Regions from separate parts of the Priestia flexa genome, predicted to be linked through region 1. Evidence: predicted binding sites of a transcription regulator. Region 1 holds the regulator's gene; the other holds the start of a gene.
What was found. Region 1 encodes Rex, which represses fermentation and respiration genes when NADH is low (regulators of the CRP and FNR family bind a similar motif). Its sites were predicted from a motif close to TTGTGAAATATTTCACAA; they were not measured.

Region 1 (5,480 bases):
GTTATGAATAATTAGCCGATTACAGCTAAAATGTCGCTTTCGCGTAAAAGTAAGTATTCAGTACCTTCGTATTTCACTTCAGTACCAGCATATTTTGAGAAGATAATACGATCGCCTGCAGCTACCTCTAATGCTACACGCTCACCGCTTTCTAATACTCGACCTGTACCAACAGCAACAACTTTACCCTCTTGTGGTTTCTCTTTAGCGCTGTCTGGTAATACGATACCGCTTGCTGTTTTTTCCTCAGATTTTACAAGTTCAATCACTACGCGATCACCTAATGGCTTTAACAAGTGAAACAACCTCCTCAAATAATATGTTTTTACATTTTATTAGCACTCAACCTCACCGAGTGCTAACACATTTATTATATTAAAACAAAGTAGCTTTTTTTTGCAAGTATTAAACACAAAAAAATTTAAAAAATCCTTTTTCAACTCATACTACTCATACCTACATAAAAAGAAGGCATTCTTTTATCTCTCATATAATATGTATGTTACAATACGAACAAGAAGAAACATATCAAAAAGCTTCCCTACATGTTCTTCGACAATGATACATAAAAAACCTTTTAAAGGAGTATGGAAGATTGGAAAAGCGCTATGGTTATATCGTACTGACTTATATCATCATGCAGTTTTCTAGCATTTTAGGCATTCCGTTATTATTATCCCTCGGACTGTTTAATGACGAACCCGTTGGAGTAGCTAAACAGCTTGCGATGACTTATTGGACAATTATCAGCTTTAGCTTGGCTTTAGTAATTGTACTTTTGTTGTTAAAGCGTGAAATGTCAATGAGACATGAACATGCTGGCTTACCAACAGCTATATTCTGGTCAATCTTTGGCATCTTTTTAGCAATGGCTTCTCAATCTGTGGCTGCCATGATTGAAATGAACTTATTGGGTATTGAACCTGGTTCTGAAAATACGGAAATGATCTTGAATTTAGTGAAAGTTACGCCTTTATTAATTGTTGTCACATCCGTTATTGGACCAATTTTAGAAGAAATTATCTTCCGAAAAATCATCTTTGGTTCTCTATATCGTAAATATAATTTCTTTATTTCAGCCTTTATTAGTTCACTTATATTTGCAGCAGTCCACTGGGATTTCGAACATTTATTAGTTTACACGGCTATGGGATTTGTATTCGCGTTTTTATATGCAAGAACGAAGCTGATTATTGTTCCAATTATAGCTCATGTCTTGATGAACACGATTGTTGTGTTAGTTCAAACGATTTTTGCTGATGAAATTATTGAAATTCAAAAACAGGCTGAACAGCTACAGTTTATTATTAAAGGACTTGGTTTATGAATAATATCCCTCTAACCAGAGGATTTATCTACTTAATTATGGGAATCCTCTTTACGTATTTAGCTATTTTAAGCGTCGATACGACCGTATGGACCTTACCAACTATCTTGTTTGCCTTAGTCGCTGCTTTTGATTTTCGCTTTGCGATTCGAACCTTTTCATTGCACCGCAAGATTAAAAAGCTTCAGGAGCAATATAAAAAGTCAAATAGCAACGATTCTCAGAAATAAAAAGGCCCCTTACAACAGGGGCTTTTTTTTGTTATTCAGAAGAAATTCCAACGGCTTCTTCATATTGTTGTCTATGTTTCAGCATTTTACGATAGGAAATGCGAGAAATAATAATGCTAATTTCATAAAGGATGAATAAAGGAATTGTAACCATTAGGTGTGATAACAATTCTGGAGGTGTAATAAAAGCCGCTATGACTAATAACACAAAATAAGCGTACTTCCGGATACTGCTTAAGAACTGTGGCGTCACAATACCTAGTCTTGTTAAAAACATAATGACAACGGGTAATTGAAACAATAGACCAAATGGTAGCGTAAGCTGAAATAAAAATGAAAAATATTCATTGATACCAATAACTTGGTTAACATCTAGCTTATCCGCTATTCGAATCATAAACTCTACTACAAAAGGAAAGAGAACAAAGTAAGCAAACGAAATACCAGTAAGAAATAGGATAATTGAAATTGGAATGTATCCAAGAGTTACTTTTCGCTCTTTATCATACAAGCCTGGACTTATAAATGCCCATAATTGATAGAGAGCAATAGGAGCAGAAACAACACATCCAATTACAAACGCAAACTGCATATAAATCTTAACCGGATCGGTCAATTTAAATGCGTTCATTGTTAGCGAGCTTGCCTCGTCTGCTGATTGTAGATAAATAATAACGCGATCCGCTAAGAAAAAACCGCCAATTGTAGCAATAAAAAAGAAAAAGACGACGATTAAAATCCTTTTTCGCAGTTCACCAATGTGATCATATACAGACATTTCTTGTTCGTTCATATGTCAATCATTCCTCTATTGATTTCGTTCTTTCTTCTTGCCCTCGTCTTCGTTATCTTCCATTATTCCTTTAGTGGCACTTTTAAACTCCCTTAACGTGTGGCCTACAGCTCGACCAAGCTCGGGAAGCTTCTTTGGTCCAAAAACTAAAAGTGCAAAAATTACAATTAAAATCACACTACCTGCACCTAATCCCATGGTTTCCCCTCCTTTATTACATATATATTCTATTATATATTATTTTCAGGGTAATTTTTCAAAAAGTAAACCAGCGACTGAAGCTCTACGGCTAAATCAATGTGATGCAGACGAATAGAGCTTGGCACATTTAAACGGGCAGGGGTAAAATTTAAAATACCTTTGATTCCGCATTTGACTAAGCGGTCCGTAATTTGCTGTGCCACTGTAGCTGGAACCGTTAGGATCGCAACAGAAATATCTTCTGTCATATGTTCTTCAAGCTTATCTAAATGATAAACGGGTACGTCTCCAACGTTAGTACCCACCTTTTCTTCAATAACATCAAAAGCAAATTCAATTTTTGTATTGTTATTCTTAATGAAATTGTAGTTTAAAAAAGCTGTTCCAAGATTACCAACACCAATCAGAGCAACTTTGGTTACTTCATCTTGATCTAATGTTTTGCGAAAAAAACTTAGTAAATAATTGACGTTATAGCCATATCCCTTTTTACCCAAGGCTCCAAAATAGGAAAAATCGCGACGAATTGTAGCGGAGTCTACTTTCACCGCTTCGCTTAATTCTGCTGACGATACACGTTGCTTACCAGAAGCATGTAGATTTTTAATAAAACGATAGTATAGTGGCAACCGCTTTGCTGTAGCTTGTGGTATTTTTAAGTTTTCTGTATTCATCTTGTGCCCCCTTAATTACGATAGATATAATGGCTATCGTTCAGATCTCCGCTTGACTTAGCAAGATTCTCTTTTTAAATTAGATAGCGCTTCCATTAAGTGAACCTTCTATTCACTCATGAACAGTAGTCTATAGTTTATTTTAACACAGTCTATGTGGTAATAATGAATTCTACACATAATTTTGTGGAAATGCTTATGACATGCACCTATTCATACTTCTGTCTTAAAAATATGTTAAAATACACTATGTCGAAATGAGTAGAGGTGAAACGATGATTATTCTACAGTTAAACGGAATTACGAAATATTACGGGGCAGACCCGATTTTATCAAATATAAAACTTGAAGTTCAATCTAAAGACCGCATTGCACTAGTTGGTCGAAACGGAGCGGGAAAATCAACGCTTCTAAAAATTATTTCTGGTGAACTTTCCTACGACAGTGGAGAGATTATGAAGCCAAAAGAAACAACGATTGACTACATGGGACAGGATACAGTGTTAGAATCCACTTTATCTATTTGGGACGAAATGTTAACCGTCTTCAAGCCATTGCAAAAAATGGAGAAAGAACTAAGAAAGCTTGAAGAAAAAATGGGAGACCCTTCTTATCAGCAGGATTCCAACAACTATGAAAAGCTTTTAAAGGAATACGATCAGCTTCAAATTTCCTTTAAAGATCTAGGCGGATACCAATACGAAGCTGACATTCGTTCAATCCTGCACGGGTTTCGCTTTTCAAACTTTGATTACTCCACCCCTATTTCTACACTAAGCGGTGGGCAAAAAACACGACTGGCTCTAGCTAAGCTGTTACTAACTAAACCTGATTTGCTAATTTTAGATGAGCCTACCAACCATCTTGACATTGAAACATTGGCTTGGTTAGAGCAATTTTTACAAAATTACGATGGCGCTATCCTAATTGTCTCCCATGATCGCTACTTCCTTGATAAAGTGGTTACACAAGTCTATGAAGTAAGTCAAAAAACCACCTATAAATATCCTGGTAACTACTCAAATTATTTAACACAAAAAGCCGAACGCTATGAGCGTGAGATGAAGCAATTTGAAAAACAGCAGGATGAAGTAGCAAAGCTTAATGATTTCATTCAAAAAAATATTGCTAGGGCTTCAACAACAAAGCGAGCTCAAAGCAGACGTAAACAGCTAGAACGCATGGAGCTAATGGATCGGCCAAACGATGGTGAAAAAGGTGCAAGCTTTTCCTTTGATATTGAACGGCAAAGCGGAAATGAAGTATTAAAAGTTGACAACCTTTCCATTGGATATGAAGAAAATCAGTTTATTGTAAAAAACATTAACCTTCGTGCTACTCGTCAAGATAGCATTGCCCTAGTAGGTCCAAACGGGATTGGTAAATCTACTCTGTTAAAAGGCTTAATGAATAAACTTCCTTTTGTTTCAGGAGAAATCCAATTCGGTTCTAATGTAGCCGTAGGCTATTATGATCAAGAACAGGCAAACTTGACGTCTAACAAAGCCGTACTCAATGAATTATGGGACGACTACCCTACTACTACTGAAAAAGAAATTCGAACTGTGCTCGGTAATTTTTTATTTTCAGGCGACGATGTCTTAAAGGTTGTTTCCACACTAAGCGGTGGAGAAAAAGCAAGACTCGCCTTAGCAAAACTGATGATGCAAAAAGCAAACTTTTTAATTCTAGATGAGCCTACTAACCACCTTGATCTAGATAGTAAACAAGTATTGGAGAATGCATTAATCTCTTATCCAGGTACACTTTTATTTGTTTCCCATGACCGTTACTTTATCAACAGAGTTACCAACAAGGTTATCGAATTGTCTGCAGAGGGAACAACAGAGTTTTTAGGGGACTATGACTACTACGTTGAGAAAAAAGCAGAAATGGAAGAAAGAAAAGAACTTGAAGCAGCAAATATGGCTCAGGAACTATCTGTAGGGAAAAGTGACAAAACGTCATATATACAAGATAAGGAACAAAAAAAGCTTCTAAGGCAGCGAAAAAGAAGAATTGAAGAGATTGAAGAACGAATTGCTGAAGTGGAAGCAAAATTAGAGCAAAATGAAGAGCTTTTATGCGACCCAGTAATTTACCAAGATCATGAAAAATCTCAGCGTTTAAACAATGAGAACCAAACTTTTCAACAAGAGTTATCCACATTAATGGAAGAGTGGGAAGAACTTCAGCTAAGTATTGAGGAAAGCTAACAGTTTATACACAAAAGAAGCCCATACACCTTTTGGTGA
Region 2 (5,480 bases), 1.6 Mb from region 1:
GAGCAACGCTTGCTTTGTCGTCTAAATGACGAGATTTGATATAACCACTTTTTGTAATGCTTACGCGAGGATCGAAGCTAACAAAGTCACCAACGTCAATGCCAAGCTGTTTCACGTCTTCTTTGGTAGACACTTTTTCATCTAAGCGAATTTCCATATTTGTTTGGTTTCTCTCTGCTGTTCCAGCATCTTTGTACACGTGTACAGAAGTTTGATGCATTAAAATCGTTCCTGTATAAACCTCTCCGTTGGATGTCTCTATTTCACAATATTCACCTTCAATACTGTTGTAGCGAAAGCCGCCAATTAAATCTAGCTTCAACCTTCCATTTGGCTTAATGTCTTTTACCATTGCTCCTAGCGTATCTACGTGAGCGGTCAAAAAACGATGCTTATCATGATTTTCTCCTTTAAGCGTGACAAGAAGTCCACCTTTATATGTACGGTGTGATTCTACTTCAATATTGTTTAAAAACGTTTCTACATATGAAATAACTTCCGCTGTATTGCCAGAAGGACTCGGAATGGAAACTAGCTTTTTAATTAATTGTAGGGTTTCAGACATAGACACACTTCTTTCTTTTACTTTTAGTTCTAGTGTACCATAGTTTGAATTATCTAAAAAACAAAAGCTGCGTTCTTCTTAGTTGAAGAACACAGCTTTTGTTATCTATTAAGAAATACTCTTTAGCTGATCAGTTAGTTTAAAGAAATCTTCTTTGTTTTTCTTTTCTAATGACTGGTCGATTTCTTTTTTCAATTTCGCTTTTTGAAAGTCTGCAATAACTTTATCTAAGAACATTTCGGCAATTAGGGAATCTAACACTTTCACATTCGATTTCGGCGACGAATTCAGCAAATTTTTCTTCATAAGAAATCAACTCCTTGTCTTTTTTATACTATAACATAAATTTTCTGACTTTTCAATTATTTTGTGGGAATTAGAAAAATTCTTCTTTTTTTACACATAAAAAGAAGCTGGGACATACCAAAATAATTTCTTCTCAAAGACGAATGATGACTGTTCTACCATCGTTAGGTTGGAAGAATAAGTTTACTCCATTACGCTACAGAAATTCGCTTTTTTTAATTGTCTTTGGAACCAACAAAAAATATCCGAACTATCAAAAGTAGTTAACTCGCAATAGTTCGGATAGATTATTGACTGAAATACTTATGTCTCAGCCTCTTTTATTTTTGTTCTGTTTGTTCGTACTGGTTATAGTATTCAATAAATTCATGAGACTGATTGGCAGCCATAATGCCGTGGTAGCTAATATCTAACCCTACTTCTTCCTCTTCCTCTGTGGAGCGAAGCGGTACAAGTAGCGCAATTGCTTTTAAACCAAACCACGTTGCTAAAAAGCCCCACGCGGACAATGCTACTAAGCCAATGAACTGAATCCCTAGTAGCTCAAAGCCACCTCCAAAGAACAGACCACCATCTGTAGCAAATAACCCTACTGCAATTGTCCCCCATACGCCAGCAGCAGCGTGAACCGGAAATGCGCCGACTGGATCATCAATTCGTCTTGCCTCTAACCAATTTGTTGCGGCCATCATTAACAACCCAGAAACTGCACCAATAAAAATGGCAGAAGGCGTACTGACAAAAGCGCATCCTGCTGTAATTCCAACCAGACCTGCGAGTGAACCGTTGATCACGGACGGAGCGTCTGAACGATTATGTCTAAAAAGCGTATAGAATAAAGTTGCGGCACCACCTGATGCAGCTGACAGCATAGTCACAAGGGCAATGTGACCAATTCTTACATCAGTTGCACTTAACGTACTCCCTGCATTAAAACCAAACCAACCAAACCATAGTAAAAACGCTCCAACAGATGCTAAAGGTAAATTACTCGGTAAGGCAATTGAGCTCACTCCGTTAGCCGTAAACTTTCCTGTACGAGGCCCAATGGCGATAGCAGCAGCAAGCGCCGAAAAGCCGCCCAAAGCATGAATAACAGCTGATCCTGCAAAATCTTGTACTCCAAGTGAAGCAATCCAGCCTCCGCCCCAGATCCAGTGACCCGCAATTGGATAAATAACTGCGGTCATTAGCACTGCATATAATAAATATGCGCGGAAATTAATTCGTTCCGCGACCGCGCCAGATACAATGGAAATCACAGCAATAACAAACGCACATTGAAACAGCCAGAACGTTTCCAAACCGATTGGAATATCTAAATGCGATAAATTACCTGTTAGCGCAAAGCCATTTGTACCAACAATACCACCTAAATCATCTCCGTACATAAGTCCGAACCCGATTATATAAAAGCAAAGCGTTCCAATTGTAATATCAGCAAATACCTTCATGATAATATTAACGTTATTTTTATACCGTACAAATCCAGCTTCTAATAATGCAAAGCCGCCTTCCATTAATAGAATCATAGCAGCCGTTAGTACCACCCACGTTGTATTGACGCCCAAGCTAAGTTCTTCAATCCCCATTATCTTTCCTCCATTCGCGATAAACCTTCTACAATCGCTGATGTTAAAACGATTTCCTCGATGACAACCTCTTGTGTTAGCAGTTCAAGCACACGTTCAACTTCACGAATTTTCCCTTTAAACTGCTCAATTTTACGAAACCTGTCCTTTACATGGACCATATACTCAACGGCTTCATGATGACTTAAAGGTCTTCCTGTAAAAATTTTGCGAAACGGAGAAAGTGATTGATACCATGTTTCCTGAGCTCTTTTTTTCTGCTCATATTTCTCGATTTTCTCTTTGATAACGACTATCTGCTCTTCATGACTCTCTTTTAACTTCGTTAACTGATCTATTAATTTTTCACGATTAATTTCAAATATAGCTGTTTGGTATAGTTCATTCACGACCTTCACGTCATATCTCCTCACATCAAATGTTATGTTTTAGATTATATGTGAGAATCGATAAAATCGTCAATCTAAAAATCGGAATTTATTCTTATTTTCTGAATAAACAGAGTTCATTTCCAATAAATGCATCGTTCGACTCTTTCTTAGTTTTTTCCACCAAACCGGTTGCTTTTATAAGGCAATAAATTTACAATAGATAAATGTGCAGGACTTCACAACAAAACTAGAAGTCTAGCAGCTAAAGTGTCTACATATGCAACAATATACAGCAAAGGAGGACGTTCTTATGTCTCAATCAACTATCCAAAAGCCGGCTGAAGAAGCGGTTCAAGCTAAAGGTGCAACTCAATCAGATGTACTTGATCAATTGCTAAAACCAGAAGTTCAAGAATCATTAACAGTTCTTGTTGACAACTTACCAAAGTTAACTGAAATGGTAACTGTATTAACAAAAACGTACGACTTAACACAGTCTCTATTAACAGATAACGTGTTAAAAGAAGATTTACTTGCTGGTGCTAAAGAATTTATCGAACCAGTTGAAGGAAAAGTGAAAGATCTTGCTGCTTCAGCAATCGAAGCAAATGATCGTGCGGAAGCTAACCAATCAACAACTATCGGTTTGTTTGGTTTATTACGTATGCTCAAAGATCCACAAGTTCAAAAACTATTCCGCTTTGCGCAAGCTTACTTAGAAGTAACAGGCGAAAAACAAAAATAATAACAATCTATCATTTTATAAAGCACGAACGGAGGATCGATCTACTATGTCAAAACATATTTTAATTTTAGGTGGCGGCTATGGTGGTCTACTAACAGCCCTAACAGCTCGTCAACACTTAAGTGCATCTGAAGCAAAAATTACAGTAGTAAACCGTTTTTCTACTCACCAAATCATTACTGAACTGCACCGTTTAGCAGTAGGTGGACTATCTGAACAAGCAGTAGCTCTTCCATTAGAAAAGTTACTAAAAGGTAAAGATGTAGAATTAAAGATTGCTACAGTAAAAGAAATTTCACCAGACCAACGTGAAGTGGCATTAGAAGACGGAACAAAATTAAGCTATGACTACTTAGTAACTGCATTAGGTAGTGAAACTGCTTACTTCGGCATTCCAGGACTAGAAGAAAACAGCTTTGTGTTGAAATCAGTAAATGATGCAAACCGCCTACGTGCACACGTAGAAGAGCGCATTGTTGAATTTAGCAAAACAAAAAATAAAGCTGACGGAACAATCGTTGTCGGTGGTGGCGGTTTAACAGGTATCGAGCTTGTAGGTGAATATGCTGACCTTATGCCAAGCCTTTGCCTAAAACACGGTATTGATCCAAAAGATGTTTCTCTATACTGTGTAGAAGCTGCTCCAACTGTTCTTCCTGGTTTCCCAACTGAACTAGTAGAACGCGCTCAATCAAGCTTAGAAAAACGTGGCGTAACATTTGTAACAGGAACTCCTGTTACAAAAATGGATGCTACAACAGTTGAGCTTAAAGACGGTAGCAAAATCGAAACAAAAACAATGGTATGGACTGGCGGAGTTCAAGGTAACTCAGTAGTTGCTAACTCTGGTATCGAAGTAAACCGCGGTCGTGCTCTTGTGAACGAATTCTTACAATCTACTTCTCACGAAGACATTTTCGTAGCTGGTGATAGCGCGGTTGTTATGGGACCTGAAGGACGCCCTTACCCACCAACTGCACAGCTAGCTTGGCAAATGGGAGAAGTTATTGGCGTGAACTTAGCAGTAGCTATTAAAGGTGGCGCAATGCACGGGTTCTCTCCAGTATTCTCTGGTACATTAGGAAGCCTTGGACGTAAAGATGCAATTGGTACAATCGGCGGAAATAAAACGCAATTAAAAGGTTTGCCAGCGTCTCTAATGAAAGAAGCAAGTAACGTTCGTTACTTATCACACATCAAAGGTTTATTTGCTCTAGCATATTAATACAGAAAAGCCAACGCAGACACGCGTTGGCTTTTTTACATAAGTTGCAAAGAACACCCCCACTTCGTATAAGCCGGAATCGTTTCAGCTATAACTTTCCCTCTTCTGATTACATATCTAGGCACCGACTGGTTAAGCATAAGCTCACGAATCGTCCGCTCCTCAAAAAGTAAAAAATTAGCTTCACTTCTTTCTTGAATTCCATACGCTTTGCCTTTTCCAAAAGCAGCGGCTGGTCGTTCTGTAATCATGGATAAAACCCTTTTCACTGGTTCTTCTCCTGTCATATGAGCTAAATGCGCTCCCATAAAAGCAGCTCTTAGCATATTTCCGTCTCCGAAGGGATAAAAAGGAGTCTGAATGTCGTCATGAGCAATACAAATATTAACATTTTTGGTATCTAATTCTTTCACCCTGGTAATTCCTGTCGCTTTAGGATATGCATCATTTCTTCCTAGCATCGAACTGTTAATAAGTGGACAACTAACAACGGTTAAACGTGCTTTCTTTATAGCCTCCATTACTGATTCAGCATATTTACTTTCATAATAAGCCAGCGCATTTACGTGGCTGACTACAACCCTACCTTCAAACCCATTTTCAATGGTTAAATTCGCTACTTCTTGTACAAATGTTGAGCTTACTTCGTCTACTTCGTCACAAAAAATATGAATAT

Region 2: LZP85_RS08120 (helical membrane plugin domain-containing protein) is a predicted target of Rex. The motif match lies at 3,059-3,076, and genes of this name have one in related genera.

The regions. Positions count from the first base shown of each region.
Region 1 covers NZ_CP090431.1:3,960,332-3,965,811, reverse strand. The annotation lists gene groES (co-chaperone GroES) at 12-296, opposite strand; gene LZP85_RS20555 (CPBP family intramembrane glutamic endopeptidase) at 596-1,327, shown strand; gene LZP85_RS20550 (YdiK family protein) at 1,324-1,557, shown strand; gene tatC (twin-arginine translocase subunit TatC) at 1,589-2,350, opposite strand; gene LZP85_RS20540 (twin-arginine translocase TatA/TatE family subunit) at 2,366-2,548, opposite strand; gene LZP85_RS20535 (redox-sensing transcriptional repressor Rex) at 2,581-3,225, opposite strand; gene LZP85_RS20530 (ABC-F family ATP-binding cassette domain-containing protein) at 3,501-5,441, shown strand.
Region 2 covers NZ_CP090431.1:1,604,868-1,610,347, reverse strand. The annotation lists gene LZP85_RS08140 (M42 family metallopeptidase) at 1-565, opposite strand, end outside; gene LZP85_RS08135 (IDEAL domain-containing protein) at 674-871, opposite strand; gene LZP85_RS08130 (ammonium transporter) at 1,192-2,463, opposite strand; gene LZP85_RS08125 (hypothetical protein) at 2,463-2,861, opposite strand; gene LZP85_RS08120 (helical membrane plugin domain-containing protein) at 3,145-3,579, shown strand; gene LZP85_RS08115 (NAD(P)/FAD-dependent oxidoreductase) at 3,626-4,804, shown strand; gene LZP85_RS08110 (amidohydrolase family protein) at 4,840-5,480, opposite strand, start outside.